DNA from 3 places in the Streptomyces sp. NPDC091209 genome. Region 1 is predicted to be linked to each of the others. Evidence: riboswitches for the same ligand, from Rfam matches in the RefSeq annotation. Region 1 holds a riboswitch; each other region holds the start of a gene.
What was found. A riboswitch is a leader RNA that binds a small molecule or an ion and turns the genes downstream of it on or off. The one in region 1 is predicted to bind thiamine pyrophosphate.
Positions count from the first base shown of each region.

Region 1 (10,172 bases):
GCCGAGGGAGCCGACGCCGCAGCGAACTCCGACGGCGGAGATGCCTGCTCGGCGCACCCCGCCTGCGGATGGGCTCACCGGACGCACCAGGCCGTCGGTGACCCACGGTTCGCCGTCCCCGGTCGCGGGGACGGCACGGCTCGCCCGTACTCGTCCTGCGGAGCCCGACGCCGCTCTGGACTCCCACCCCACCACCCTGATCGGCTCGGTCCAGCGGGCGATGCGTCTGCTGGAGGCCGTCGCCTCGCGTGAGCAGGGCGCACCCGCCAAGCAGCTCGCCAGGGAGGCGGGACTCGCGTTGCCGACCGCCTACCACCTGCTGCGCACCCTGGTCCACGAGGGCTATCTGCGCCGCGACAGAGGGCTGTTCTTCCTCGGTGAGGCCGCCGAGCGGCTGAGCAGCAGTGGAGCCCAGCAGAAACGTCGCAGCACGGTGAGGGACACGCTCGCGCACTGGCGCGACGCACTCGGCGCCCCCGTGTACTGGGCGGTCTACCGAGACGGCGAGATCGAGCTCATGTGTGTCGCCGACACTCCGGCGAACCCCGCGGTCGAGGAGTGGGCCGACTTCCGTGAGACCGGTCACGCCCATGCGATCGGCCAGTGTCTGCTCTCCCAGCTGGACGACAAGTCCCGGCGAGACCACCTCGATCGCTACCCGGTGCAGCCGATCACTCCGTACACGGTGCGTGACAAGGACCGTCTGCTGCGGCGCCTGGAACGGACGGGGCGGATGGAACCGGTGATCGAGCGGCAGGAGTACGCGCTGGGCACGGTCTGCGCCGCGATCCCGGTCACCGCGGGCAGTTCGGCCGCGGCCGTCGCCCTGTCCCTCCCTTCCCACCAGGTCGACCGACTGCTGCCCGCGGCACGGAAGTTGCAGAGCGAAGTCGGCAGGCTGCTAGGAACACTCGCCATCTCTATCAGTATCTGAAAACTCACTCCTTGTAATGCGGCATGCACGTTGAGCAAGATTTCCAGCAGTGTCAGGGGGACGAATCCTGGCCAGTCGATGGCAAACGACGGGGTAGGCGATGCGCGAGTCGGTGCAGGCAGAGGTCATGATGAGCTTCCTCGTGTCCGAGGAGCTGTCCTTCCGGATTCCGGTCGAGCTGCGCTATGAGACCGGTGATCCGTACGCCGTGCGGCTGACCTTCCACTTGCCCGGCGACGCGCCTGTGACCTGGGCGTTCGGGCGGGAGCTGCTGATCGACGGAGTCGGCAGGCCGTGTGGTGACGGCGATGTGCACATCGCTCCGGCGGACCCGGAGGCGTTCGGCGAGGTGCTGATCCGGCTTCAGGTCGGCGGCGATCACGCGCTGTTCCGGTCCGGGGCCGCGCCGCTCGTCGCGTTTCTCGACCGGACGGACAAGTTGGTGCCGCTCGGGCAGGAGCGCTCTCTCGCGGGTTTCGACACGTCTCTGGACGAGGCGCTCGACCGCATCCTCGCGGAGGAGCAGAGCGCGGGCTGAAGCCCCGGCAGCCCGGAGCGGAGGAACGCTTCCTCACAAGGGGCGCCCGTGCAGGATGGTTTCAGCGTTTCCGGCGGGCCGTTCAGTGCTTGCGGCGACGTCCCTTCCCGCTCCGTGCCGACGTCCTGGCAGCCGCCGGCTCCGCGGGGACGGGCGCCGTCCCTTCACGGTCCGCGGCGACCACGAGTGCGGCCAGTACGGTCGTCACCGGCACCGCGGCGACCAGACCGATCGATCCGACCAGGGTGCGCACGATCTCCTCGGCGACCAGTTCGCTGTTGGCGACGGTGCCCACGCTGCTCTGCGCGATCGAGAAGAGCAGCAGCAGCGGCAGCGCGGCGCCCGCGTAGGCCAGGACGAGCGTGTTGACGACCGACGCGATGTGGTCGCGGCCGATACGGATGCCCGCGCGGTACAGGCCGCGCCAGCCCATCGTGGGGTTCGCCTCGTGGAGTTCCCAGACCGCGGACGTCTGCGTCACCGTCACGTCGTCGAGGACACCCAGCGAACCGATGATGACTCCGGCAAGCAGTAGACCGCTCATGTCGATGGACGGGTACAGGCCGTGGATCAGGCCGGTGCTGTCGTCGGTGTTGCCGGTCAGCACGGCCCAGTCGATGAAGACCGAGCCCAGGAGGCCGATCAGCACCAGTGAGAGCAGGGTGCCGACCACCGCCACGGATGTCCTGGCCGACAGACCGTGACACATGTAGAGCGCGATCAGCATGATCGCGCTGGATCCGACGACGGCCACCAGCAGCGGGTTCGAACCCTGCAGGATCGCGGGCAGGATGAAGAAGTTCAGGATCATGAAGCTGATGGCCAGGGCGACCAGCGCCATGACACCGCGCATCCGGCCGATCACCACGACGACCACGGCGAAGATCACGGCGAGCAGTGTCAGGGGCAGCTTCCGGTTCGCGTCCGTGACCGAGTACTGGAGGTCCTTGGGGGCGGAGGGCTCGTACGCGACGACGACCTTCTCGCTCTGGTGCAACTGCCGTGACTGATCCGGCTGAACGATCTCGACGAACGTACGGCCCGTGTCCTTGCCGGTGTCGATCCGGACGGTCGCCTTCTTGCATTCACCCGCGGCCTGCTGCTGGGCGGAGGAGCCCTCGGCGGTGGAGGTGTCGCCCGTCGGGGTCTCCGCGGAGGCGTTCACGGACTTGCAGTCCACCTGGTCGATCCTGGTGACCGTCGCCTGCTGCGTCTGCCGGTCGAAGCCGACACCGGTGCGTTGGTGGGAAGGCGCGCCGCCGGGCCACAGCACCACGAGACCCACCGCGACCGCGGCGGCGAAGGGGATCAGTACCGCGGCGATGACCTTGCGCAGGTGCTTGGAGACCGGCGCGGCGGGACCGTGGCTGTGCGAGTGCCCGTGCCCGGCGCTGGAACCCTCGCCGTGTCCGCCGTCGGGACTCGCTCCGTGTCCGCCGTCGGGACCGTGGTGCTCGCCGCCGGCCCCGTGACCCGGACCACCACCCGGCCCATGTCCATGCCCGTGTCCGTTGCCGGAGTTGTGCCTGTGCGCGTCGTCGGAGCCCGGACGGCGCGGCGGCTCAGACGGCGGGAACGGATGCTGCTGCGTCGTTGTCACCGCCAGATCATCGCAAGAACGGCAAGGGCCCTCTGTTCAGCGCGCCAAATATGACGCTAGCGTGGAGGCACCTTTGCACACGCGGGAGCTCGGAGCACCGGGCTGAGAGGGCGCTGACCTCCGTCTTCGCGATGTTTCACATGAAACATCGACGAACGGAAGCCGCTGCGTCGACCGCTGAACCTGTTACCGGGTAATGCCGGCGTAGGGAGTAGGTCTCATGACCGACAAGGACGTACGCACGCCTGCCTCCAGCCAGACGGAGGGGGCTTCCTCCCCGTCCCTGAACAGCGAGGCCGGGAAATCCATCGGCTGGCACAAGGCGTACGTCGGGGGTACGCGTCCCGATCTGCGGGTGCCGGTTCGCCAGGTGCACCTCACCAACGGCCAGTCCGTGACGCTGTACGACACCTCCGGCCCGTACACCGATCCGACCATCGACACCGAGGTGCGCAGGGGGCTGGCACCGCTGCGCGAGAACTGGATCATCGCCCGCGGAGACACCGAGGAGTACACGGGCCGGCCCGTGCGCCCCGAGGACGACGGGATCAAACACACCGCCCCGCGCGGGGGGCTGCGCAACCTCGACGCGGTGTTCCCCGGACGGCCGCGCCAGCCGCGCAGGGGGCGCGCCGGGCAGGCGGTCACCCAGCTCGCGTACGCGCGACGCGGCGAGATCACGCCCGAGATGGAGTTCGTGGCGGTCCGCGAGAACGTCGACCCCGAGGTCGTACGGGAGGAGATCGCCGCCGGCCGGGCGGTGCTGCCGGTGAACGTCAACCACCCGGAGACCGAACCGATGATCATCGGCAAGCGGTTCCTGGTGAAGGTCAACGCCAACATCGGCAATTCCGCGGTCACTTCCTCCATCGAGGAAGAGGTCGAGAAGATGACCTGGGCGACCCGCTGGGGCGCCGACACGGTCATGGACCTGTCGACCGGCCGCAACATTCACACCACACGTGAATGGGTGCTGCGCAACTCCCCCGTCCCCATCGGCACGGTGCCGCTCTATCAGGCGCTGGAGAAGGTCGACGGCCGTGCCGAGGAGCTGACCTGGGAGATCTACAAGGACACGGTCATCGAGCAGGCCGAGCAGGGCGTGGACTACATGACGGTCCACGCGGGCGTGCGCCTGGCGTACGTGCCGCTCACCGCGAACCGCAAGACCGGCATCGTCTCGCGCGGCGGCTCGATCATGGCGGCCTGGTGCCTCGCGCACCACAAGGAGTCGTTCCTGTACGAGAACTTCGAGGAGCTCTGCGAGATCCTCGCCGCGTACGACGTCACCTACTCGCTCGGTGACGGTCTGCGTCCCGGCTCCATCGCGGACGCCAACGACGCCGCCCAGTTCGCGGAGTTGACGACGCTCGGGGAACTCAACACGATCGCGAAGCGTTTTGATGTGCAGACGATGATCGAAGGCCCGGGACATGTCCCGATGCACAAGATCAAGGAGAACATCGACCTTCAGCAGGAGATCTGTGATGAAGCTCCGTTCTATACGCTCGGCCCGCTGACGACGGACGTCGCGCCGGCGTACGACCACATCACTTCCGGCATCGGTGCCGCGATGATCGCCTGGTGGGGCACGGCCATGCTCTGCTATGTCACGCCCAAGGAGCACTTGGGCCTGCCCGATCGTGACGACGTCAAGACCGGCGTCATCACCTACAAGATCGCCGCCCACGCAGCCGACCTCGCCAAGGGGCACCCGGGTGCACAGGAATGGGATGACGCGCTCTCCGACGCCCGCTTCGAGTTCCGGTGGGAGGACCAGTTCAACCTGGCCCTCGATCCGGACACCGCAAGGGCGTTCCACGACGAGACGCTGCCGGCCGAACCCGCCAAGACGGCCCACTTCTGTTCCATGTGCGGGCCGAAGTTCTGCTCGATGAAGATCAGCCAGAGCATCAACGAGCGGTTCGGCGGTGACACGGCCGACGGTGCTTCCGCGGCGGAGATCTCCGAGGGCATGCTTCAGAAGTCCCGGGAGTTCGCGGAGGCGGGCAACCGCGTGTACCTGCCGTTGGCCGACTGAGCCGCTTCACAGGGGCGCGGTCCGGGGCGGGTTCCCGGGCCGTCGCCCTCGGTCCGGTCATTCCGTGACGTCCTGCGGGTACCAGCGCAGTTCCACCGTGTTGCCGTCCGGGTCCTGGACGTAGACCGAGGTGGCGGTGCCCCGCGCGCCGAAGCGTTCCACGGGACCCTCGAGCACGGTGAAGGATTCCGACGCGATGACCTCGTCCCAGTCCAGCGGCTCCACGGTGAGACAGATGTGGTCGACGTTGGACTCCCCGCGGGCGTGGGCGACCAGGTCGATGATGGTTCCCTCGGTGACCCTCACCGACGGGAACGGGACCTGGCCGCCCCGCCACTCGGCGACGCGTACGGGAGCCAGGCCGAGGAGTCCGGTGTAGAAGGCCAGGGACCGTTCGACGTCCTCGACGTTGAGGACCAGGTGGTCGAAGGCCTTCACGCGCACGGTGGTCACTTCGCCTCCAGGGCGACGGCGAGGCGGAGCCACTCGCTGAACAGGGCGGGGTCGATGTCGTCGGCACGGCTGAGTTTCACGGAGGCCATCCGGCGGGCTCCCGCGATCAGTCGGCCCGAGGGGTCGGTCACTTCCTGGCCGCGCCAGAGGCCGAAGGTGACGTACGACGTGTAGGCCTTGAGCAGGCAGACCGGGGTCCGGCCCGGCTTGTCCCCGAGGCTCCAGGTGGGGTGGCCGTGCCACAGTGCGCCGGAGTCGTCGGGGAGGGCCGAGTCGATGACAGGCCTGAGTCTCTCGCCGATGGCGCGCAGGGGGCCGTCGAGTTCGTTCACGTAGGCGGTGATGTCTGACGAGTTCATCTGGTCCCGTTCGGAAGGGTGTGATGGGTGGTACCGGGCACGCGTGCCGTGCGCCCGGGTGTCCGGGGGACTCGTCGGGTTCTCTCCGGAGGCCGGGTGGACGCCTTCTACGATCCGCCGCGGACAGTTCGCCATCAAGGCAAGATCGGTGTACGACCGTTGAGCCAGATTTAACGCCGGGGGATTCATGCTGGAGCGACTGGAGATCGAGGCCTTTCTTACGCTGGCCGAGGAACTGCACTTCGGCCGGACCGCCGAGCGGTTGCTGATCACGACCGGACGGGTCAGCCAGGTGATCAAGAAGCTGGAACGCAGAGTGGGCGGCTCGCTGTTCGAACGCAACAGCCGTTCCGTCCGGCTCACCCCGATCGGCCGACAACTGGCGGACGACCTGACGCCCTTGGTCGCCGGGATGGAAGCGGCGCTGCGAAGAGCAGCCGACGCCAGCCGTGGGGTCACCGGAGAGCTGCGGGTCGCCTTCCTCGGTGAGTGGACGGCACCCGCGCTGCTCAGGGCGGTCGGCCTGTTCGGAGAGCGGCACCCGGACTGCCGGGTCGACGTACGGGAGGTTCAGCTGTCCAACTCCCGGGCGAGCCTGCTGGACGGTTCGATCGACGTGCTGCTCGCCTCGTTCCCCTTCGACGGCATGGCCTGCGGGCCCGCGCTGCTGCGGGAGAGACGGGTACTGGCCGTGGCGGCCGGTCATCCGCTGGCAGGCGAGGAGCGGGTGTCCGTCGAGGTGCTCGCGGAACACCCCGTCGTGCAGTACCCACAGGTGACCTCGGCGGGGTTCAAGCGGGACCGCACACCGGAGCGCACTCCCTCGGGCAGGCCCGTTCCCAAGGGCCCGGTCGGCGGGTCGTTCTCCGAAATGCTGACCCTGGTGGCGATGGGCCGGGGCGTGCTCCCGGTCGGGGAGCACTCGCGGCAGTACTACCCCCGGCCCGATGTGGCCTACGTACCCCTTCACGACGCGCAGCCGATCGAGCGGGGACTGGTGTGGAGGGAGGGCAACACGACCGAACGGCTTCGCGCGTTCGTCCGGGCCGCGACGGATGCGGCAGGCGCTCCCCGCGCGTAGGCGTATCGCTCGGTTCCGATGGCGGATTCTCTAGGCAGACTGGGCGTATGACACCGACATCGATGAGCAAGGGCGCGAACATTCCCGTTGCCGCGCAGGAGGTGCAGGTCGTGCTCAGCTGGTCCGGGGGTCCCGGTGCGCCGGACGCCGATGCCTCGGCTCTGCTGCTCCGTGCGGACGGACGGGTGCGGGACGACGGCGACTTCGTCTTCTACAACCAGCCGAGGCACGCCTCCGGTGCCGTGCGTCATCTGGGGAAGCGGAGGGAGGGCGACGGGACCACGGACACCGTCGGGGTGGACCTGCGTGCTCTGGAGCCGGAGATCCAACGGGTCGTCCTAGGCGCCTCCGCCGACGGGGGCACCTTCGGCCGGCTGTCGGATCTGCGACTGAGACTGCTCGACGCCGCTACGGGGCAGGAACTGGCGCTGTTCGACATGGAAGCGACGACGGAGACGGCGTTCATCGGGGGTGAGCTGTATCTGCGGGGCGATCAGTGGAAGTTCCGCGCGGTGGGCCAGGGGTACGCCTCCGGACTCGCGGGCCTGGCCACCGACTTCGGGATCAGCGTGGACGAGGAGCCGGCTGCTCCCGGGAGCACGGGCGCCAAGGACGCGCCCTCCGGAGCCGTCGGCGCCGGAGGCGCCCCGTCCCGGTTCGAGGAGACACCTCGGGCGTCCCCGCCCGCCGTTCCGCCCCGCCCTGTGGTGACGCCCCCTTCCACGCCGATGCGCCCTTCCACGCCGGTGCCCTCGTCCTCCCCGATGTCCCCGGGCTTCGGCTCGGCTCCTCATCTCATCAAGGGCGAGGAGCGGTTGCCCGTGGACATGCGCAAGCGGCTCTCCCTGCGCAAGGAGCAGGTGGCGGTCAGTCTGCGCAAGCACGGGGCGGTGGGTGTCAGGGCCCGCGTCATCCTGGTCCTGGACGCGTCCGGGTCGATGTCGTTCCTGTATTCGAAGGGCGTCGTCGCCGATGTGGTGGAGCGCATGGCCGCGGTGGCCGCGCAGCTGGACGACGACGGAGAGCTGCAGGCGTGGACCTTCGCGTCGAACCCGGCCCGGCTGCCGGACCTTGCCCTGGGGGACCTGCCGGAGTGGCTGGAGCGCCATGTCCGGGTCGGTGAACTGACCTTGTTCCGGCGGAGCAAGAAGCCGCGGAAGGGGCTGCAGCCGGGCCAGGTGGACATGCGGGCGGTCGGGATCCAGAACGAGGAGCAGAAGGTGATCGCCGAGGTCCGGACGTATGTCCGCGAGCACCCGGCCGCCGATCCCACGCTGGTGCTCTTCTTCTCCGACGGTGGCGTCTACCGCAACAAGGAGATCGAGAAGGAGCTGCTGGAGGCGGTGGACGAGCCGGTCTTCTGGCAGTTCGTCGGGCTGGGGCGCTCCAACTACGGCGTTCTGGAGCGGTTCGACACGCTGCCGGGCCGACGCGTGGACAATGTGGGCTTCTTCGCGGTCGACGACATCAGCGACGTACCGGATCCGGAACTCTACGACCGGTTGCTGTCCGAGTTCCCGTCGTGGACGAGGGAGGCACAGCGACTGGGCATCATCTAGAAGACGGGCCGAGGCAGCGTCCGGCGCCCGCGGGACCGCCCCGCAGCTCCGTAGGGACCCGTACCCGAGGCAGCCGTACGAGGTACTCGCGAAGGCCGTACGGACTCGCGGCCTGCCCGTACGAACGCGCAGGCGTGACGCGGCCGTACTGGGCCCGCACGCGTGACGGCCGTGCGGGCCCGCGCGAGCGCGCGGGCCCTTTCCTCCCTTGAACCCGGCCGTCGGCCGACCGGGTCACTCGGGCTGGTGCTCCGGTCCCCCGAAGTCCGGGCTGGAGAAGTCCGGGCTGGAGAAGCTCGGGCGCGGACCGGCCGCGGGTCCGCCGTCGGGGCTGCTGAACCCCGGCCGGCCGTAGCCGAGGTGGGGGATACGGCTGGGAGCCGGTGCCGGGCGGCCCAGTGCCGCCGAGCCCGGGTCCGCGAGAGCTTCCCGGAGGAACGGCAGGATGCCGCGCTCCAGCAGGGCATCGCGCCAGGCTTCCCTGGCCCGGGTGACCTGTTCGGTCAGCTCGCCGCCCGCTCCGGCACGGAGCGAGGACGAGCTGTTGCGCAGTGCGGTCAGCAGCAGTCCGGCCGCGGCGACCAGAATCGCGGCCGCCGTGACCGCGCCGAAGACCCAGCCCGTGGCCAGGAGAGTCCTGGCGATGGTCGGCTCGGGATCGAGCATCTTCAGGACGTAGCCGACGAGCAGGAAGATCACCGCGGCTGTTCCGGCGAGGACGGGGGCGAGCACCGCGACGACGGCGACCGCGCCGGCACCTGCGGTCTCGGTGACCTCCCCCACGGTGGCGGCGAGCCCCATCGCGGTCGAGCCCGGCTCGGTGGAGCCGGCTTCCTCGTTCACGACCGGGGTGGACCGCACCGGGCGTCGCAGTTCCTCGCGGACCTTCACATAGTGCGCGTACTCGTCCGACGCGGCGGACGTGATGAGGACGGTCGCGTTGAGCGCCATGGTGCGCAGTTGTTCGAGGTTGAGCCGCTGGCCGACAGCGGCGAGTTCCGGGCGGTGTGGTGCGGAGCGCAGCGCCTCATCGAGGATCCGCTCGTATTCCTGGCGGTCCTCGCTCAGCAGGTGCTGCGGAACGCTGTTCATCTGCATCCCCCGATGCTCCGTAGGGCTGGTGGCTCGCACGCTGACGAGCCGTTGGGCAGAAACGGAGGGGAGCCTGCTACGGATAAGCCGATGGTAGAGCGGTGACGGCACGCCGTGACAGGGGGTTTCCAGAAATTGGCCCCCGGCCGGCGTGGTCCGCCCGGGGAGACGCCTGCCCGGTGAACGCTCACATATCCAGCGGAAGTTGTTGGACCAGCAGCTTTCCGGCCATGGTCACTCCGCCGTCCATCGCGATGGCCAGCCCGTCGGCGTAGACGTGCGGTCCTTCGACCACGGGGCCCGCGCCGGCCTCGCCGTCCTCCGGGCCGACCTCGCCCAGCAGGTACGGAATGGGGCTGTGACCGTGGACGACCCGCGAGCCGCCGTACGCGCCGAGCAGCTCGTGGACGGCCTCGGCGCCGTCGTCGCGGAAGGCGAAGCGCCGGGTGAACTTGCGGAAGAGGTCCCAGCATTCGTCGGCGTCGTTGCGGGTGAGGGTTTCGCGGACGGTGTCG
Region 1 covers NZ_JBIVVR010000002.1:522,543-532,714, forward strand. Annotated here, with positions in the region: gene ACIQRL_RS09330 (IclR family transcriptional regulator) at 197-934, shown strand; gene ACIQRL_RS09335 (SsgA family sporulation/cell division regulator) at 1,035-1,472, shown strand; gene ACIQRL_RS09340 (YibE/F family protein) at 1,555-3,072, opposite strand; TPP riboswitch at 3,144-3,300, shown strand; gene thiC (phosphomethylpyrimidine synthase ThiC) at 3,293-5,113, shown strand; gene ACIQRL_RS09350 (VOC family protein) at 5,171-5,557, opposite strand; gene ACIQRL_RS09355 (DUF1801 domain-containing protein) at 5,563-5,925, opposite strand; gene ACIQRL_RS09360 (LysR family transcriptional regulator) at 6,113-7,006, shown strand; gene ACIQRL_RS09365 (VWA domain-containing protein) at 7,054-8,565, shown strand; gene ACIQRL_RS09370 (hypothetical protein) at 8,800-9,663, opposite strand; gene ACIQRL_RS09375 (metallophosphoesterase) at 9,845-10,172, opposite strand, start outside.

Region 2 (10,172 bases), on a different contig from region 1:
CCCCCTCGTCCAGCTCCGCCGGCTCCTGGTCGCCGCCGCCTCCGCGGGCACCGGGTTCCTGCTGCTGTGCACGCTGGGTTACGCGATGAGCCATCCGGACGCCTCGGCCGCCGGCGCGCTGCGCCTGGCCTGGTGCGTCGCTCCCCTCGCCGCCACGGTCTACTTCGCCGTCGCGGTGGCCCGCACCGACCCCGCCACCCGGCCCCGGCCCGGCCTGTCCGCCATCGGCCTCGGTCCCGGCCGGCTGATGGCGATCTCCGCCGTCACCACGGCCCTGTCCACGCTCCTCGGCTCGTTGCTCGCCCTGCTCCTCTTCCTGCACCTGCGCGGCGACCTGACCGGCATCCCGTTCGGCGGCGCGGCGACGGACTTCCTCGCCTCCGGCCGGTCCCTGCCCCTCCCCGCGGCCCTGACGCTGCTCACCCTGGTGCCGGTCGCGGCCTCCGGCGCGGCGGCCGTGGCCCTGCGCCCGCGGCGCGACGGGCCGCAGCGCACCGCGTGGTCGTACGGCCGCAGCTGGATCTCGGCACGGCAGAACGCGATCGCGAGCGCTCCGCGGCGCGGGACCCGGAGCGGCGACCGGCCCGCGGCCGCCGGCCGCGGCACGTCCGCCGCCTCCACCGCGACCGGCATGACGGCCGTCTCGGAGCCGACCGGCACGACCGTCGCCTCCGGCGCCACCACGGGTACGGCCGACGGATGCACGGTGACCGGCACGGGCGACGGGTTCCGGGACGGGTCGGCGGACGTCGACGGCGCCGCCCTGCCGCATCCCGACCCGCGAGTCCGGGGAACCGACGGCTTCGACGGTTCCGACGGCCTCGACTTCCACTGGACCGCCGAGGCGTACGCCGGTGGGGAGACCCCCCACCGGGTGGGCACCCAGGACCGTTCGGGCGCCGTCGCCCACGGGAACCCCGGGATGCCCGCCTCGTACGAGGACACGGCCGTGTCGTACGAGGACGCGGCCGTGTCCTACGAGGGCGTGGACAAGCCCGGGGCACGCCCGGACCGGCGGCGGGCCGCCGAGGCCGGCTCCCGTCCGCTGCCACCCCCGGACGCCTCCCCGAACGGGCTCCCCTGGGGCGCGGCCACGCTGGCGGCCGGGCTGGCCGTGGAGACGTACGCGAGCCGTTCGGGACCCGCGCCCGCGCTCGCGCTGCCCGGCGGATTCGTCGGCGGGCCGGCCGGGGTGCTGCTCGGCTGGGTGCTGACGGCGGTCGGTCTGGCCCTCGCCGGACCCGCGATCACGTATCTGTGCGGACGCCTGCTCCAGGCCGTACGTCCGGGCGCGCTGCGGCTGCTGGCAGGACGGGTGCTCCAGGCGGAGGCACGGCGCATCGGGCAGCCGCTGGGGGTGGTGTGCGCGGTGGCGTCGGGCGGGTTCGCCATGACGACGCTGTACACCGGTGCCCGGCCCGCGTTCGGCCCGCTGACCACCCTCGGCGCCCTGCTGGTCGCCGGGTGCACGCTGCTGACGCTGGCGACCGCCGCCGTCGAGGCGAAGCAGGCCCGTGCGGACACCACGGCGGCGCTGCTGCGGCTGGGGGCGCCCGCGACGATGCTGCGGGGTGCCGCGGCCCTGCGCGCCGGGGCGCTGTTCGTCGCGTTCGCCCCGCTGACCTGGGCGGTCGCCGAGCTGGCCGCGATTCCGCTGATCAGTTGATCCGCCCGCGGACGGCTCGGCGCGATCCCCGGGGAAATGGTCCGCTCCGGGCGATGAGTTCCGGGCCGGCCCCCGGTCTATCCCTGCGAACGGCACAACACTGACGGGAGACCCTCGCATGTACCAGCAGATGATCTTCGTGAACCTGCCGGTGTCCGATGTGGACACCTCGAAGAAGTTCTTCACGGAGCTCGGCTACACGATCAACCCGCAGTTCTCCACCGACGACTGCGCCTGCGTGGTGATCAGCGACACGATCATCGCGATGATGCTCAGCAAGCAGCGGTACGCGGACTTCACCAAGAAGCAGATCGCGGACGCGACGAAGACCAGCGAGGTGCTGCTGTGTCTGAGCGCCGAGAGCCGCGAGAAGGTCGACGAGCTGGTCGACGCCGCCATCGCGGCGGGCGGCTCGGGCACCGGTGAAGCGCAGGACCAGGGCTTCATGTACGGCCGCGCCTTCGACGACCCGGACGGCCACACGTGGGAGGTCATGTGGATGGACCCGGCGGCGGTCCAGGGCTGAGTCTCCCGACCCGGTCGACGTTCCGGGGCCGGCGCGCGGTACAGGGGTCCGCGCGCCGGCCCCGCGGCGTCTCCGGCGGCGCCCGGCCGCGCCCTCGCCGCCGGGCGCGTCACCTGGCGGACCATCACCCGACCCACGCACCGGAGAGACCCGGGTGACACGACAACAGGGCGAACTCCCGCACCACACCGCAAAGCCGGGCCGGTCCGCCGGCGCCGACACGGCAGACCCGCCTGACGGGCGCCACGCACCCGGGCGCGGGTCGTGGTGCCGGATGGCGGGACCCGGCTGTGCGGCGAAGGGCAGCCCCTAGCATGGCCGCGTGCAGCCGACGCCTCTTCACTCATCCCATGACCATGAGATCGAATCCCTCGCCGAGTTCGACGAAGTCGTCTCGGCGGGCGGCTCGCTCGCCCGTTTCCGCGTCCAGGCCGTCGATCTGACGGACCGTACGCGGGATCTGCTCGCCGTGGACACCACGGGTGCCGTCTTCCTCGGCTGCCCGATGGAGCCGGCGGCGGCCGAGCGCGTCCGGACCTCGGGCGCCCTCGTCTTCCCGCCCGTGCCGGGCCTCCCCCTCGACCCCTACCGAGGTCGTCTCTACTCCCCCGACGAGCTCTTCGCCTCGCTCGACGCGGGGTACGAGGCGACCCCCGACGCCCGCGCGTACGCCTGGTTCCAGCAGACCAAGGCCGACGGCGACATATTCGCGTCGATGGTGCGCGCGGTCCACGACGACTCCGTCTCGGACGCGCTCGACGAACTCCTCGCCGGTGTACGGGTGGTCGGCGTGATGGGCGGCCACGCGATGGCGCGCGGCACGGAGGCGTACGCGGGTGCCGCGCGGCTCGGCCGCACGCTCGCCCGCTCCGGTCTCATGGTCGCCACCGGCGGTGGCCCCGGCGCCATGGAGGCGGCGAACCTCGGCGCGTACGCGGCTCCCTTCGACGACGGCATGCTCGACGAGGCGCTGCGCGTCCTGGCCGCCGTCCCGTCGTTCACCCCCTCCGTCACCGACTGGGCGCGCGCGGCGTTCGAGGTGCGCAGGCAATGGCCGTCGGGTGGTCCCTCGGTCGGCATCCCCACGTGGTTCTACGGCCACGAGCCGCCGAACGCCTTCGCCGCGCACACGGCCAAGTACTTTGCCAACGCGACGCGCGAGGAAGGGCTGTTGGCCCGCTCGAACGCGGGTGTCGTCTTCCTGCCGGGCGCCGCCGGGACCGTACAGGAGATCTTCGACAACGCGACCCCCAACTACTACGAGTCGAGGGGCGAGCCCACTCCCATGGTCCTGGTCGACCGGGCGCACTGGACCGAGAAGTACCCCGCCTGGGAGCTGCTCAAGTCGCTGGCCTGCGAACGGGCGATGGAGTCGCGGATCGCGCTCGTCGACCGGATCGATGACGCTCCGGAGGCACTCAAACACTTCGGAGGTTAACGACTGGGTAAAGCCAACAGCCGGGCAGGGCATATGCATTGACAGCCCTTAGGCTGCGCTTATAAACCTGTGAGACTCCCGGGGGAGCTGTTGCTGGAATGATTCACAGCAAATCCCCCAACACCCCCCGCAGTTGCGCAACCTGTGAAGGGCAATCGTGTCCATATCTCGACGCACCGCACGTTCCGTGCGAATCCTCGGCGTTGCCTCCGCCTCTGCCGCGCTCGCGCTCGGCGTCGCCGGCAACGCACTCGCTTGCAACATCCGGGACTTCTCGGCCGCCGCCACCTGTGACGGCAACGGGAAGGGCATCATCACGGTGACCGACATCGACTCCTCCGCCAGGGAGGCCACCGTCACGGTCTTCCTCGAGTCGAACGGCGCCGACGACCACCAGGTCGGCGCTGCCCAGAAGGTCACCGGCAGCAAGAACGGTGCCACCGTCTCGTTCGCGGAGGACTGGGCCCCCAAGGCCGAGTACCGCGTCCACGTCAATGTCCCGAACCTCGTGGACAAGGACATCACGCCGAACCTGGTGACGCAGGCCGAGGCCTGCGCCACGAAGTCGGAGTCGCCGTCCCCGTCGGAGAGCCCGAAGCCGTCGGACACCCCCTCCGCCTCGGACACCCCCTCGGACTCGGCGAGCCCGTCGGACTCCGCGAGCAGTGCCGCCCCGGCCACCCCGGGCGACAACCAGCCGTCCGCCGCCGCCGGTGAGTCCAACCTCGCCGAGACCGGTGCGAACTCCAACACCCCGATGATCGCCGGCGTCGCCGCCGCGTTCGTCATCGTCGGTGGCGGAGCGGTCTTCTTCGGCATGCGCCGCCGTGGCGCCTCGAAGGCCGGCTGACCCGCAGCCTGTACGACCGTGTGGCCCGCCCCCGTCGAGGGGGCGGGCCACACGTCTGTCCGGGCGGCTCCTCGGCCAACTGGCCTGATTCCCGGGAGCACTGGCGGCGCCTACGCGCCGAGGACGACGATCTCGTCGGCGTCGAACTCCACCCCGACCACGTCCCCGGGCTCCGGCGCGTCCCGCAGCGCGCACGCCGCCTCCAGCCGGGGCGCGTCCTGCGGCTGGAGCTGTACGGCGACGTGCGTGCCCCGGAAGGTGCGGGCGGCCACCGTGCAGCGCAGCCCGTCCGCCGCGGCCACGAGCCGTACCCCGGCGGGCCGTACGAGGAGCGTGCCGGGCCCCTGGGGGGCGCCCTCGGGCACCGGGAGCTTGCCCCACGGGGTGTCCGCGACCGTCGCGCTCACCGTCGCCTCGACCACGTTGTCGAAGCCGAGGAAACGGGCCACGAAGGCGTCCACGGGACGCTGCCAGACCTCAAGGGGCGTACCGGACTGGGCGATCCGCCCGTCGCGCATCACCACGACCCGGTCCGCGAGCGCGAAGGCCTCGCCCTGGTCGTGCGTGACGGCGAGCACGGTCGTACCCAACGCGCCGAAGAGGCCGCGGAGTTCGACGACCAGCCGTTCGCGCAGCGAGCGGTCGAGCTGGCCGAGCGGTTCGTCGAGCATCAGCAGCCGGGGGCGCGGCGCGAGGGCGCGGGCCAGTGCCACCCGCTGCTGCTCGCCGCCGGAGAGCGAGGCGACGGCGCGGTCCCGGGCTCCGGGCAGACCGACCAGATCGAGCAACTCCCCCACCCGGGCCGCCTGTCCGCTCTTCGCGGTGCCGTGCATCCGCAGCCCGAAGGCCACGTTGCCGCCCACATCCCGCTGCGGGAAGAGCTGATGGTCCTGGAACATCAGGCCGACGCCCCGCTTGTGCGCGGGAACGTCCGCCTGGTCCCGTCCGTCCAGCACCACACGGCCCGCGTCCAGCGGCTGCAGTCCCGCCACGGTCCGCAGCAGCGTGGACTTGCCGCTGCCGCTCGGCCCGAGCACGCAGACGATCTCGTGCTCGGCGACATCGAGGTCGACGGCGTCGAGCACGGGCCGCCCGCCGAAGCGTACGGTCGCGCCCTGCAGGCTCAGCAGCATCTAGAACTCCCCGGTCCGGTCGGTCCGTACCCGCTCCAACAGCAGCAGCGCCACGGCGCACACCACCATCAGGATGGTCGAGAGGGCCATGGCCTGGCCGTAGTTGAGATCGCCCGCACGCCCGAGCAGCCGGGCCACGGCGACCGGCAGTGTCGGGTTGTCGGGCCGTGCGATGAAGACGGTCGCCCCGAACTCCCCGAGGGAGACGGCGAAGGCGAACCCGGCCGCGATCAGCAGCGCCCGCCGCACCATCGGCAGATCGACCTCGCGCCACACCCGCCACGGCGACGCCCCGAGCACGGCCGCGGCCTCCCGCAGCCTTCCGTCCACCGCCCGCAGCACCGGCAGCATCGTGCGGACGACGAAGGGGACCCCCACCAGCGCCTGGGCCAGCGGCACCAGGATCCAGCTGGCACGCAGATCCAGCGGCGGCTCGTCCAGGGCGATCAGGAACCCGAACCCCACGGTCACCGCGGAAACGCCCAGCGGCAGCATCAGCAGCGCGTCGAAGCCCCGCATGAGACGACCGGCGCGCCGGGTGAGTGCCGCGGCGGCCAGACCGCCGATCAGCACGGCGATGGCGGTGGCGGCGAGCGCGTACTCCAGCGAGTTGCCGACCGCCTCGATCGGGGCGACGAGGAAGACGCCTCCGTCGTCGTGGGCCAGCGCCGTGTAGTAACCGAATCCCGGTGCGCCGAGGGACCGCTGCACGAGGACCGCGAGCGGCAGCACCAGGAGGACCGCGACGCTCGCCAGCACGCCCGCGAGGAGCGCCCACTGCCCGGCCCCGCGCGGCCGGCGCGCGGTCGTCTCCGGGGCCACCAGACGCAGGGCGGTCTCCCGGCGGCGTACGGTCGCCGCGTGCACGACGAGGATCGCCCCCACCGCCACGAACTGGACGATCGTGAGCACCGCCGCCGTCTCCAGATCGAAGATCTCGGAGGTCTGCCGGTAGATCTCGACCTCGAGGGTCGAGAAGGTGGGACCGCCGAGGATCTGCACCACGCCGAACGAGGTGAAGGTGAAGAGGAAGACCATGAGGGCGGCGGCGGCCACGGCCGGCCCGAGCGCCGGCAGCGTCACCCTGCGCCAGGCCGCGAAGCGGGAGGCGCCGAGCACGCGGGCGGCCTCTTCCTGGCGCGGGTCGAGCTGCGACCAGAGCCCGCCGACGGTCCGTACGACGACCGCGTAGTTGAAGAAGACATGCGCGATCAGGATCGCCCACACCGTGGTGTCCAGGCGTACGCCCCACAGCTCGTCGAGCAGCCCGCCCCGGCCGACCAGCGCGAGGAACGCCGTGCCGACGACCACGGTCGGCAGCACGAAGGGCACCGTCACCACGGCCCGGAGGATCTGTTTGCCCCTGAACTCGAAGCGGGCGAAGACGTACGCGCCGGGGAGCGCGATCAACAGCGTGAGGGCCGTCGAGGCGAACGCCTGCCAGGTGGTGAACCACAGCACGTGCCGGATGTCCGGCCGGGTCGCCACGTCCCAGATCCGGCCCGGTCGCCAGCCGCCGTCCCCGTGGAGGCCGCGCGAGACGATCGCGGCGACGGGGTAGGCGAAGAACACCGCGAAGAACGCGACGGGCAGGACCATCAGCGCGAACCGTGTCGCGCCCTGCCCGCGCGCCTTTCGCGAAGCCCGGCCGACCCCGCCGACCTCTCCGCCCTGGTCGGTTCCGTCGGCTCGGTCGGCTACTTCAGTACGAGTGAGGTCCACGACTTGACCCACTGGTCGCGGTCGGCGGCGATCTTCGCGGGCGCCAGGGTCTCGGGATCCTTGGCCTGCGGACCGAACCGGGTGAACTCCGCCGGCACCCGCGCACCCTCACGCACCGGGTAGACGAACATGTTGAGCGGCATGTCCTCCTGGAACTCCTTGGTCAGCAGGAAGTCCAGGAACGCCTTGCCGCCCTTGGCGTTCTGGGCGTGGCTGAGCAGACCCGCGTACTCCACCTGCCGGAAGCAGGTACCGGCCGCGACCCCGGTCGGGGCGGTGGTGGGCTTCGGGTCGGCGTAGATGACCTCGGCGGGCGGCGAGGAGGCGTACGAGACGACCAGCGGCCGGTCGGCCTTGGCCTTCTTGCCCCCGGCGGACCCGGAGAACTCGTCGTTGTACGCCTGCTCCCAGCCGTCGACTACCTTCACCCCGTTGGCCTTGAGCTTCTTCCAGTAGCCCTGCCAGTTGCTGTCCCCGTAATGGGCGGCGGAGCCGAGCAGGAAGCCGAGGCCGGGCGAGGACGTGGCGGCGTTCTCGGTGACGAGGAGGTTCTTGTACGCGGGCTTGACCAGGTCGTCGAAAGACTGCGGCGGCGCCAGCTTGTGCTTGGTGAAGTAGGCCTTGTCGTAGTTGACGCAGATGTCACCGGTGTCGATGGGCGTGACCCGGTGCTTGTCCTGGTCCGTCCGGTACTGGGGCAGCACCTGGTCGGCGCCCTTGGCCGCGTACGGCTGGAACAGCCCGTTGTCGAGCGCACGGGAGAGCAGGGTGTTGTCGACGCCGAAGAAGACATCGCCCTGCGGGTTGTCCTTGGTCAGGATCGCCTTGTTGACGGCCTGCCCGGCGTCGCCGTCCTTGAGGACGCGGACCTTGTAGCCGGACTGCTTCTCGAAGTCGTGGAGCACGTTCTTCGACACGAGCCACGAGTCGTGGCTGACGAGCGTGATCGTCTTCGAGTCGCCCGAGCCGGCGGCGCCGGACGAGCCGCACGCGGACAGCGCGGGGAGCGCGACGAGACCGAGCCCGACGGCCAAGACCGCGAACCGCCTGCTGCTGGTGGTGCTCACTGATTCCTCCTGGGTGACCAGGAAGAGACGCGGCCCCACCCGGGACCTCTGACGGTTCCCGGGCAGGGCGCAACAGCTTGAGTAAGGACCGAACTTCCTACCCAGAATGACCTGGGCAAGGTTCAGAGGGTCTGCGGTCTGTCCCGCACTCTCAGCGCTGTGGCGCTCCCCTGTCGGAATATGAAGATGTCGGACTATGAGATGGACTGACTCGGCTCAGACTACCGCTCGGTCGCGGCGAGCTGACCACAAGCGCCGTCGATCTCCTGGCCACGGGTGTCCCGGACGGTCACCGGCACGCCATGGGCCGCGATGGCCTCGACGAACGCCTTCTCGTCCTCGGGCCGCGAGGCGGTCCACTTCGACCCCGGGGTCGGGTTCAGCGGGATGAGGTTGACATGCACGGGCTTGCCCTTGAGCATCCGCCCGAGCCGGTCACCACGCCACGCCTGATCGTTGATGTCCCGGATCAGGGCGTACTCGATGGACAGGCGCCGCCCGGACTTCGCCGCGTACTCCCAGCCGGCGTCCAGCACCTCGCGCACCTTCCACCGCGTGTTCACGGGGACGAGGGTGTCGCGCAGCTCGTCGTCCGGGGCGTGCAGGGAGATCGCGAGGCGGCACTTGAAGCCCTCGTCGGAGAACCGGTTGATGGCGGGGACCAGCCCGACCGTCGACACGGTGATACCGCGCTGCGAGAGCCCGAGCCCGTCCGGCTCGGGGTCGGTGAGGGCCCGGATCGCGCCGACCACCCGCTTGTAGTTGGCGAGCGGCTCGCCCATCCCCATGAAGACGATGTTGCTCAGCCGCGCCGGACCCCCGGGGATCTCGCCGTCGCGAAGCGCCCGCATACCGTCGACGATCTGGTGCACGATCTCGGCGGTCGACAGGTTCCGGTCGAGACCGGCCTGTCCGGTGGCACAGAACGGGCAGTTCATCCCGCAGCCGGCCTGCGAGCTGATGCACATGGTCACCCGGTCCGGGTAGCGCATCAGGACGGACTCGACGAGCGTGCCGTCGAAGAGCCGCCACAGGGTCTTGCGGGTGGTGTCCTGGTCGGTCGACAGGTGACGTACGACCGACATCAGCTCGGGAAGCAGGGCCTCCTGGAGCTTGCCGCGCGAGGCGGCCGGGATGTCCGTCCACTCGGCGGGGTCGTGCGCGTACCGGGCGAAGTAGTGCTGCGAGAGCTGCTTGGCACGAAACGGCTTCTCACCGATCGCGGCAACCGCCTCTTTGCGCTCGGCGGGCGTGAGATCGGCAAGGTGCCGCGGCGGCTTCTTGGCTCCGCGCGGCGCGACAAAAGTGAGTTCTCCGGGCTTCGGCATAACCCTTCCAGTGTCGCAGATCAACACCACCGGCCCAGGCCACAACGGGGTGGGGGCGATCACCCGCGGGCGCCACCTGTCAGCTCCGACCGACCTCGCACGACCTGGGGACGGCCCGTCCCGGCCCACGGCCGGACCCTCCTGGCGATTCCAGTGCCGGTGGCCCTGGTGCGACGACCATCGAGCGCGACCCATCAGGGAGGGGCCTGGGGAGCCAGGACGGGGCTGCTCATCGGGCTCGGAACTGGCGCACGGCGTGTACCCGCCTGCCCTGGACCAGCTGGTGACGTGCCGGGCGCCGGGATGTACCGACGCCCGGACCCGGTAAGTCGTACGCCTCCGCCCGGCACCAGGGGCCGAACAAGGGAGGCGGCGGCCTGCGGTCACCTCGGGGCCCGCGGCGGGCCTCGGCCGGACCCGGCAGGTCCGGCCGAGGCACCCC
Region 2 covers NZ_JBIVVR010000011.1:101,667-111,838, forward strand. Annotated here, with positions in the region: gene ACIQRL_RS29315 (hypothetical protein) at 1-1,666, shown strand, start outside; gene ACIQRL_RS29320 (VOC family protein) at 1,785-2,192, shown strand; gene ACIQRL_RS29325 (LOG family protein) at 2,515-3,630, shown strand; gene ACIQRL_RS29330 (LAETG motif-containing sortase-dependent surface protein) at 3,818-4,480, shown strand; gene ACIQRL_RS29335 (ABC transporter ATP-binding protein) at 4,591-5,613, opposite strand; gene ACIQRL_RS29340 (ABC transporter permease) at 5,614-7,335, opposite strand; gene ACIQRL_RS29345 (thiamine ABC transporter substrate binding subunit) at 7,311-8,402, opposite strand; TPP riboswitch at 8,479-8,584, opposite strand; gene rlmN (23S rRNA (adenine(2503)-C(2))-methyltransferase RlmN) at 8,624-9,730, opposite strand.
Region 2: linked by a shared signal. The riboswitch ahead of ACIQRL_RS29345 (thiamine ABC transporter substrate binding subunit) and the one ahead of thiC (phosphomethylpyrimidine synthase ThiC) in region 1 are both predicted to bind thiamine pyrophosphate.

Region 3 (10,172 bases), on a different contig from region 1:
GCGATGTCGGGGAGGGTGAGCCAGGCGGGGACGAGAGCATCGATCTTTGCGTCAATCTCGGTCACGGGACAAGCCTGCCATCCCGGACCGACAGTCGGAAGCCAAGGGCGTCCGACCTGGGGTGACGGATCAGGCCGTGGCGCCCTTCAGGGGCCTCGACGGGTCCGCGAGCAGCTCCGGATCCATGCGTGCGCCCGCTTCGATGAGCCGGCGGCCCTGGGCGAGGTCCCTCGGCCGGCCCACCGCCAGAAGGGCGACGAGACGGGTCTCGCGGAGCCAGCACACCGACCAGGAGGCGCCCGAGGAGTCACCGCGCCAGACCAGGGTGTCGGCGGGCGTGTGGTGGCCGACGTACTGCACGAAGCGGCCGAACTGCTCGGACCAGAAGTACGGCACCGGGTCGTAGGCGGCGGGGGCCGCTCCGACGATGTTCAGGGCGACGGTGCGCGGGCCCTGGAGGGCGTTGTCCCAGTGATGGACGAGGAGGCGGTCCTCGTAGCGCCCCGACGGGAAGGAGGCGCAGTCGCCGACCGCGTAGACGTCGGGCAGGGAGGTGCGCAGGTGGTCGTCGGCGACGATCTCGCGGTGGGCGCCGAGTTCGATGCCGGAGCCGGCGATCCAGGCGGTGGCGGGCCGCGCCCCGATCCCGACCACGACGGCGCCCGCGGGCACCCGGGAGCCGTCGTCCAGGATCACCGCGCCCGGCTCGATGCGCTCCACGCGCGCGTGGGTGCGCAGCGTGGCCCCGCTGTCCGCGTACCAGGCGGCCATCGGGGCGGCCACCTCGGCGGGCAGCGCGCCGGCGAGCGGCCGGTCGGCGGCCTCGACGACGGTGACCGCGCAGCCCGCCTCGCGGGCGGCCGTGGCGAACTCGGCGCCGATCCAGCCCGCGCCGACGACCACGATGTCGTGCTGCTGCGTGAGGACGGGACGCAGCCGGTCGGCGTCGTCGAGGGTGCGCAGCAGATGCACCCCGGGCACGCCTTCGGCGCCGGGGAGCTGGATCGGCTCGGCGCCGGTGGCGACGACCAGGACGTCGTACGGGACGGGTCCCGCGGCCGTGTCCAGTTCGTGGTCGTCGGGGCGCACCCCGAGCGCCTCGCGACCGAGCCTCAGGTCGATGTCCAGGGCCTCGAAGTCGATGTCGAAGGCGGAACCCTCGGCCTTGCCCAGCAGGACGGCCTTGGACAGCGGCGGCCGGTCGTACGGCTGATGCGGCTCCGCGCCGATCAGCGTGACGGTGCCCGGGAAGCCCTGCTCGCGCAGGGCGACCGCGGTCTGCACTCCGGCGATGCCCGCGCCCACCACGACGACCCTCCGTACCGTGGGCCCCTGCGACTGTGCCTGCGTCTGCTCGCTCACCTGATCACCATAGACACGTGACAGGCATCGCTTACCTGCAAATGGGGTACTCGGCGCCCCGGTAACCGGGGATGAAGCGCTCGTCGTCTGTCGTTGCCTGTCGTGGTCGGCCACCCTCGGACGGCCCACAGACGGCCCGGTCTCGGCCCCCGAGGGGCCGCTAACGTCAGCGGCCCCGCCAGCGACCGAAGCCGCTCGGGACCCCGGTAGAGATCAGGGCCCGGTAAGGAGGTTGTTTCCGCAGGGGTGCAACGGCCGTCGGAGTCCAGGGCGTTGCCGCGCGAGCGTAGCGAGCTGCCAAGGGTCGTGCGGCTGTACGCCGCTCCTTTTGGGCATTCATGCTTCGTGATCGGGGTCGAGCACCACCATGAACCTGTTGCCTTCCGGATCCGTCATCAGGGCTTGCATGGAATCGTGAGGTTTCACGAGAGAGGCGCCCTTGGCGATCAGCGTCTCAACCTGTTCGGCGATCGTTCCGACAAGGACGGTGACGACCGGTAGCACAGCCGGAGATTCCGCTTCGCCGACGCTGCACCCACCCCAACCCGGGATGCCGCCCCAGAACCTGATCATTTTCTCTGGGTCTAATGCTTCAAAATGAACGTGCATGCTGCTGTCTCACCTTCATCTGTGCGACCGAAGCCGAAAACGGCCTACCGAATCGATCCGGCAGACCGTTACGGGTGAACGGACTTCAGCAGTCGATCACGGTGTTGCCCGAGTCTGCGATTCCGGCCTCGCTGAAGCGTCCGTGGTACTCGACCTGAAGGGTCACCTGAGTGTTGTACGTCTCGTTGTGGCCATCATGAGAAGCGGGACGACAATCGGTCGCGCGCGGCTCTTCCACCACGCTCGTCCCCGTGCCCTCCCGTGACTCCCAGGTCCAGGTCTCCTCCAGTCGCACGCGGCCGTCGGGCAGTTCCACGACGAGGGACACGCAGTGGCCCGAGGCGGTGGTCCCGTCGTGCATGAGCTGCACGTAGCGGAAGTCGAGGCGGTCGCCCTCACGGGTGCCCACGAGGTGTCCGCGGACGATGTCGCCGCCCGTGTAGTCGGCCCAGACCGTGCCGTCGCGCTCGTGGTAGGCGAACCGGGTGCGGGTGCCCACCTGGCCCGGCGCCTGGTCGGCGACGGGGACGAGGACAAGGCCGTCGAGGGGTCGCGCCATGGTCGGATGCTCCCTTACTGAGACGGTCGGGGGCGGGCTAGGGTGGCCAACGTAAAGCACTCGCGGGAGCCCGGACGCACCGGGCTGAGAGGGAGGCTGGGGCGGCCTCCGACCGTACGAACCTGATCCGGGTCATGCCGGCGAAGGGAGGGGCTGGACGCCCATGCCGTCTGCACGTTCGTCGGACGTCCTCGTCATCGGGGGCGGAATCATCGGTCTGGTGACGGCCTGGCGGGCCGCGCAACGCGGGTTCACCACCGCGCTCGTGGACCCGGAGCCGGGCGGCGGGGCCGCCCAGGTCGCGGCCGGGATGCTCGCCGCGGTCACCGAACTCCACTTCGGCGAGGAGACCCTGCTGGGTCTCAACCTCGCCTCCGCGCGCCGCTATCCGGACTTCGCCACCGAGTTGACCGAGGCGACCGGCCAGGACCTCGGCTATCGCCGGTGCGGCACGCTGGCCGTCGCGCTGGACGCCGACGACCGCGCCCATCTGCGGGAACTGCACGCCCTTCAGGTCCGCTCGGGGCTGGAGTCGGAGTGGCTGAGCGGCCGTGAGTGCCGCCGTCTGGAGCCGATGCTCGCGCCGGGCGTGCGCGGGGGTCTGCGGGTCGACGGCGACCACCAGATCGACCCGCGGCGCCTGGCGGGAGCCCTGGTCACGGCGTGCGAGCGGGCCGGAGTGGTGCTGCACCGGACGTGGGCGGAGTGTCTGACGGTCGTACGGGACCGGGCCGCCGGAGTGGTCACCACGGACGGCACCGAACTCCTCGCGGGCCAGGTGGTGCTCGCCGGGGGCAGCCTCAGCGGGCGGTTGAGGGGCGTCCCCGATGACGTCGTGCCGCCGGTGCGCCCGGTGAAGGGGCAGGTACTGCGGCTGACCGTGCCGCGGCGGTACGCGCCCTTCCTCAACCGCACCGTGCGGGCCGTGGTGCGTGGCAGCCACGTCTATCTGGTGCCGCGCGAGAACGGCGAGCTCGTGGTGGGCGCGACCAGCGAGGAACTGGGCTGGGACACCACCGTGACGGCGGGCGGTGTGTACGAACTGCTGCGCGACGCACACGAGTTGGTCCCCGGGATCACCGAGCTGCCGCTCACCGAGACCCGCGCGGGGCTGCGCCCCGGCTCGCCCGACAACGCGCCGCTGCTCGGCCCGACCGCACTGGACGGGCTGCTGCTGGCCACCGGTCACTTCCGCAACGGGGTGCTCCTGACGCCCGTGACCGGCGACGCGATGGCCCACGCCCTGACCACCGGCGCACTCCCCGCCGAGGCCCTCCCCTTCACCCCCCTGCGCTTCGGCGCCACCGCCCTCACGGAGCTGCCCGTATGAACATCGTCGTCAACGGGGAGCGGCGGCTGATCGCCGCGGGGACCGCGCTCGACGCGCTCGTCGCGACCCTCACCCCGGCACCGGCCGGGGTGGCCGCCGCCCTGAACGAAACCGTCGTCCCGCGCGCGCAGTGGTCGTCCACCTCCCTCACCGAGGGCGACCGCGTGGAAGTCCTCACCGCCGTCCAAGGAGGCTGACCCATGGCCGACGATCCCTTCGTCCTCGGTGGTACGACCTACGGGTCCCGGCTGATCATGGGGACGGGCGGCGCGCCCAGCCTCGACGTGCTGGAGCGCTCCCTGGTGGCGTCCGGTACGGAGCTGACGACGGTCGCGATGCGGCGCGTGGACGCGTCCGTGCACGGTTCGGTCCTGTCGGTGCTCGACCGGCTCGGCATCCGCGTCCTGCCGAACACGGCCGGCTGCTACACCGCCGGTGAGGCCGTGCTGACCGCCCGGCTGGCGCGTGAGGCGCTGGGCACGGACCTGGTCAAGCTGGAGGTCATCGCCGACGAGCGCACTCTGCTGCCCGATCCGATCGAACTGCTCGACGCGGCGGAGACGCTGGTCGACGACGGTTTCACCGTGCTGCCGTACACGAACGACGACCCGGTGCTGGCGCGCAAGCTGGAGGACGTCGGCTGCGCGGCGATCATGCCGCTCGGCTCGCCCATCGGGTCCGGGCTCGGGATCCGCAACCCGCACAACTTCCAGCTGATCGTCGAGCACGCGCGCGTGCCGGTGATCCTGGACGCGGGGGCGGGTACGGCGTCGGACGCCGCGCTCGCGATGGAGCTGGGGTGTGCGGGGGTCATGCTCGCCTCGGCGGTGACGCGGGCGCAGGAGCCGGTGCTGATGGCGGAGGCCATGCGGCACGCGGTGGAGGCGGGGCGCCTGGCGCGGCGGGCGGGGCGCATCCCGCGGCGGCACTTCGCCCACGCGTCCTCTCCCGCGGAGGGCATGGCGGCGCTCGACCCGGAGCGCCCGGCGTTCTGATCGCCCGCCCGCGTAGCGTCGTGCCGTCGGTTTCCGGCCGGACGGGCACGGCGGGCCTCCCGCGGGAGGCCCGCCGTCGGCGGGTGCGATGGGCGTGAGGTGTCCGCGCGCCCGCGTGCGACCGATGTGACGTGCACCTGACGTCATGGGGCGGACCGGGCGGTCCCGCGTGCTGCCTGCCGCGGGCCGCTCTGCGCGTCGGCGCAGGTTGTCGCGTTGTGGCCTTGCGGCTTCGAACAGGGTCTGATCGGACATCCGTACGCCGAACGGACCTTCGTGCGTGCGGTGTGCGTCACAGCTCGGCTGCAGTCGGGCCCCTGTATCCGCCGAACGGGGCGTCGTGACAGTGGCGGATCGTAGACTCACCTGCGTGGATACGACCCTTCAGGACCCCCTTGTCGGACACGTGCTCGACGGGCGCTACCGCGTCGACGCACGGATCGCGGTCGGCGGGATGGCCACGGTCTACAGGGCCCTGGACACCCGCCTCGACCGCGTGCTCGCGCTCAAGGTGATGCACCCGACGCTGGCCGCCGACGGTTCGTTCGTCGAGCGGTTCATCCGCGAGGCCAAGTCGGTGGCCCGGCTGGCGCACCCCAATGTCGTGCAGGTCTTCGACCAGGGGGCGGACGGGTCGTACGTCTATCTGGCCATGGAGTACATCGCCGGATGCACCCTGCGGGACGTGCTGCGCGAGCGCGGCGCCCTGCAGCCCCGGGCCGCGCTCGACATCCTGGAGCCGGTGCTCGCCGCCCTCGGCGCCGCGCACCGCGCCGGGTTCGTGCACCGCGACATGAAGCCGGAGAACGTGCTGATCGGCGACGACGGCCGGGTCAAGGTGGCGGACTTCGGCCTCGTCCGCGCCGTGGACACGGTGACCAGCACGACGGGTGCCGTTCTCGGCACCGTGTCGTACCTCGCCCCCGAGCAGATCGAGCACGGCACCTCCGACACCCGGGTCGACGTCTACGCCTGCGGAGTCGTCCTCTACGAAATGCTCACCGGCGCCAAGCCGTACACCGCGGACTCCCCCGCGCAGGTGCTGTACCAGCACCTCCACGCGGACGTGCCGCCTCCGTCGGCCGTCGTGCCGGGCCTGGCGTACCCGCTGGACGAGCTGGTCACCGCGGCCACCGCCCGCAATCCCGATGTCCGCCCGGCCGACGCGGTGGCACTGCTCGGCCGGGTCCTCGAAGCACGGGCCGGCCTCAGCGCCGAGCAGCTCGACGCGGTACCGCCGGGTGCGCTGTCCGTGGGCCACGACAACGCCGGCGACCGTACGAGCGTGATCCCGCGCTCGCTGTCCGTCCCCCGTCCGCTGCCCGTGAACGACGAGGACGGCAGCGCTCTGGACCGGACCAGCCGGTTCGAGCAGAGCAGTCCCTTCGGTGCCACCCCGGCCATGCCGGCGCGGCCCCCGGGTACGCGCCCGCGGCGCGGGATGCTGATGGTCGTCGCCGCGATCGTGCTCGTGCTCGGCCTCGGCGCCGGTGTCTGGTACATCAACTCGGGCCAGTTCACCAAGGTCCCGCCGGTCCTGGCGAAGACGCAGCAGCAGGCCACGGCCCAGCTCCACAACGCCGGGCTCGACGTCAAGCGGGTCAAACACGCCTACAGCGACACCGTGAAGCGCGGCACGGTCATCAGCACCGATCCCGGTGTCGGCGAGCGGATCCGCGACAACGACTCCGTGACGCTGACCGTCTCCGACGGCCCCCAGACGGTGAAGGTGCCCGATCTGAAGGGCTTCGCGCTGTTCAAGGCGAAGGAGGTCCTCAAGGGCGACGGGCTCGCCGCGGGCATGGTCACCCGGGAGTTCAGCGAGGACGTGACCAGGGGCTTCGTGATCGGTACGGATCCGGGCGCGGGCACCCCGCGGCACTCGGGCTCGGCGATCGCGATCGTCGTCAGCAAGGGCGCCCCGGTGGAACTGCCCGACGTGACCGGCTCGTCGGTCGAGGACGCCACCGCGCAGCTGGAGGGCGCGGGCCTGAAGGTGCGGATCGCCGCGCAGCAGGTCAACTCGGACTTCGACAAGGGGCAGGTCGCCGAACAGACGCCGGGCGCGGGCCACGAGGCCGCCACGGGCGACACCGTGACGCTGACGGTCTCCAAGGGCCCCGAGATGGTCGAGGTCCCGGACGTCGTGGGCGACAGCGTGGACGACGCGAAGACGGCCCTGGAGGATGCCGGGTTCCAGGTCAACGAGGACCGCGGACTGCTCGGACTCTTCGGCGACACGGTCAAGAAGCAGTCGGTGCACGGCGGGGACACGGCGCCCAAGGGCTCGACGATCACGATCCAGATCCGCTGAACCCGGCGGACGTACGGCCTCCGACGGCCAACCGCCCGGAGGCCGCTTCCCCGCGAGGTCCACGCGCGCGTCCGCCCGCGGGGGTCCGCCCACAGGTCCGCCCGCGGGGCGCTCGGCGGCGCGTGACACCCTGGCGGGTGTGACCAGCAAGCAGCTCCGCAACCCTGTCGGCGGCCATGTGCCCGTGGCCGGCGGTCTCCACTCCGTCGGCCTGGCCTATGCCCGTGACCTCGCGGCCGAGACCGTCCAGGTCTTCGTGGCCAACCCGCGCGGCTGGGCGACGCCCGCCGGGAACCCGAAGCAGGACGAGGACTTCCGCGCGGCGTGCGCGGCCGGGTCGATCCCCGCGTACGTCCATGCCCCGTATCTGATCAACTTCGGTTCGCACACCGAGGCGACGGTCGACAAGTCGGTGGAGTCGCTGCGGCACTCACTGCGGCGCGGGCGGGAGATCGGCGCCCTGGGTGTGGTCGTGCACACCGGGAGCGCCACCGGCGGCCGGGAGCGGTCCGTCGCCCTCAAGCAGGTGCGCGACCGACTGCTGCCGCTGCTGGACGAACTGACCCATGACGACGACCCGTTCCTCCTGCTGGAGTCGACGGCCGGCCAGGGCGCCTCCCTCTGTTCCCGCACCTGGGACTTCGGACCGTACTTCGAGGCCCTGGACGCCCACCCCAGGCTGGGCGTCTGCCTCGACACCTGCCACATCTTCGCGGCGGGCCACGATCTGACCGGGCCGAGCGGAATGCACCAGACCCTCGACCTGCTGGTCGACACGGTCGGTGAGGGGCGGCTCAAACTGATCCACGCCAACGACTCCAAGGACGTCGTCGGCGCGCACAAGGACCGTCACGAGAACATCGGCTCCGGCCACATAGGCGAGGACCCGTTCCGCGCCCTGATGACGCATCCCGCCACGGAGGGCGTCCCCCTGATCATCGAGACGCCCGGTGGGAAAGAGGGGCACGCGGCCGATGTGGAACGACTGAAGAAGCTCCGCGACGGCTGAGGAAAGGGCCGCCCGGCACGGAGCGGACGCATGAGGGAATACCCCAGGGGGGTATATGGTTCCTGTAGGAGACAGGAACCACCACCTGGCATGGGGGCCCCTCATGGAAAACGAGACGCAGGCGCAGCAAGCGGGGCGGACGCCTCACGCGGGACACGCCGCCGAGGCGCACACGCACCACGCGGCGCACGGACACCCGCACGCGCCCGTGCACGCGCCAACGGCGGCCGGGGCGACCTGGTCGACGGCCGCGCGGGCGACCCTGCACTGCCTCACCGGCTGTGCCATCGGCGAGGTGCTCGGCATGGTGATCGGCACGGCGTTCGGCTGGGGAAACACGCCCACGACGGTCCTCGCCATCGCGCTGGCCTTCTTCTTCGGCTACTCGCTCACCCTGCGCGGCGTGCTGGCGGCGGGAGTCGGCTTCCGGACGGCGTTCCGGGTGGCCCTGGCCGCGGACACCCTGTCGATCGCCGTGATGGAACTGATCGACAACGGGGTGATCGTGCTGTGGCCGGCGGCGATGGACGCGAAACTGGCGGACGCGGTCTTCTGGTTCTCGCTGGCCGTCTCCCTGGTGACCGCCTTCGCGGTCACGACGCCCGTCAACAAGTGGCTGATCGGCCGGGGCAAGGGGCACGCGGTGGTCCACCGGTACCACCACTGACCGGTCGGGAGCGGGACGCCGGGGCAGGGACACCCGGGCGGCGGCGACGGGCTCAGAGCTCGGGGCCGTCCCCGGGCTCTTCCTGGTAGGAGTAGCGTTGCTCGCGCCAGGGGTCGCCGACGTTGTGGTATCCGCGCTCCTCCCAGAAGCCGCGGCGGTCGGCGGTCATGTACTCGACGCCGCGGACCCACTTGGGCCCCTTCCACGCGTACAGATGCGGGACCACCAGGCGCAGCGGGAAGCCGTGTTCCGCCGTCAGCAGTTCGCCGTCCTTGTGGGTGGCGAAGATGGTGCGCTCGGAGGCGAAGTCAGCGAGGCGCAGGTTCGAGCTGAAGCCGTATTCGGCCCAGACCATCACATGGGTGACGGTGGGTGCGGGCGGGGCTATCTCCAGGATCGTACGGGCGGGGACGCCACCCCATTCGGCCCCGAGCATGCTGAACTTCGTGACGCAGTGCAGATCGGCGACGACGGAGGCGTACGGGAGGGCGGTGAACTCGTCGTGGGTCCAGCACTGCTTCCCGCCGTCGGCGGTGGCGCCGAAGACCCTGAATTCCCAGCGTTCGGGGCGGAACTTGGGGACGGGCCCGTAGTGGGTGACCGGCCAGCCGCGCTGGAGTCGCTGTCCCGGCGGAAGCTCCGACTGTGCTGTTTCTCCAGATTCGCGCTCCACCGGCTGACCCATGACTCCATCCTGACAGACCCGGAACGGTGCCCATGACCAGCGCGGGTCGAATTCGGGCAACTCCTAGTAAGCATGTACTTACTGGACGCTCTTCGGTGCCGGTGCGAAGATGCGGCGCAATCTGCCCAGTCCCCCGCTTGGAAGGAGCCTCTGCGATGCAGGGCGACCCCGAGGTCATCGAATTCCTCAACGAGCAGCTGACCGGTGAGCTGACCGCGATCAACCAGTACTTCCTGCACGCGAAGATGCAGGAGAACTTCGGCTGGACGAAGCTCGCGAAGTACACCCGGCACGAGTCGTTCGACGAGATGAAGCACGCGGAGGTGCTGACCGACCGGATTCTCTTCCTTGACGGGCTACCGAACTACCAGCGGCTCTTCCATGTCCGGGTCGGGCAGACCGTCACCGAGATGTTCCAGGCGGACCGGCAGGTGGAGGTCGAGGCGATCGACCGCCTCAAGCGCGGGATCGAGGTGATGCGGTCGAAGGGCGACATCACGTCCGCGAACATCTTCGAGTCGATCCTCGAGGACGAGGAACACCACATCGACTATCTGGACACCCAGCTCGAACTGGTCGAGAAGCTCGGTGAGGCGCTCTACATCGCACAGCTCGTCGAACAGCCGGAGAGCTAGGCGGCCT
Region 3 covers NZ_JBIVVR010000001.1:433,899-444,070, forward strand. Annotated here, with positions in the region: gene ACIQRL_RS01925 (Rv2175c family DNA-binding protein) at 1-65, opposite strand, end outside; gene ACIQRL_RS01930 (NAD(P)/FAD-dependent oxidoreductase) at 130-1,362, opposite strand; gene ACIQRL_RS01935 (VOC family protein) at 1,699-1,971, opposite strand; partial or broken gene ACIQRL_RS01940 (hypothetical protein) at 2,189-2,530, opposite strand; TPP riboswitch at 2,583-2,696, shown strand; gene thiO (glycine oxidase ThiO) at 2,694-3,860, shown strand; gene thiS (sulfur carrier protein ThiS) at 3,857-4,057, shown strand; gene ACIQRL_RS01955 (thiazole synthase) at 4,061-4,855, shown strand; gene pknB (Stk1 family PASTA domain-containing Ser/Thr kinase) at 5,226-7,169, shown strand; gene ACIQRL_RS01965 (deoxyribonuclease IV) at 7,309-8,178, shown strand; gene ACIQRL_RS01970 (DUF4396 domain-containing protein) at 8,282-8,845, shown strand; gene ACIQRL_RS01975 (sulfite oxidase-like oxidoreductase) at 8,898-9,530, opposite strand; gene bfr (bacterioferritin) at 9,686-10,165, shown strand; gene ACIQRL_RS01985 (bacterioferritin-associated ferredoxin) at 10,162-10,172, opposite strand, start outside.
Region 3: linked by a shared signal. The riboswitch ahead of thiO (glycine oxidase ThiO) and the one ahead of thiC (phosphomethylpyrimidine synthase ThiC) in region 1 are both predicted to bind thiamine pyrophosphate.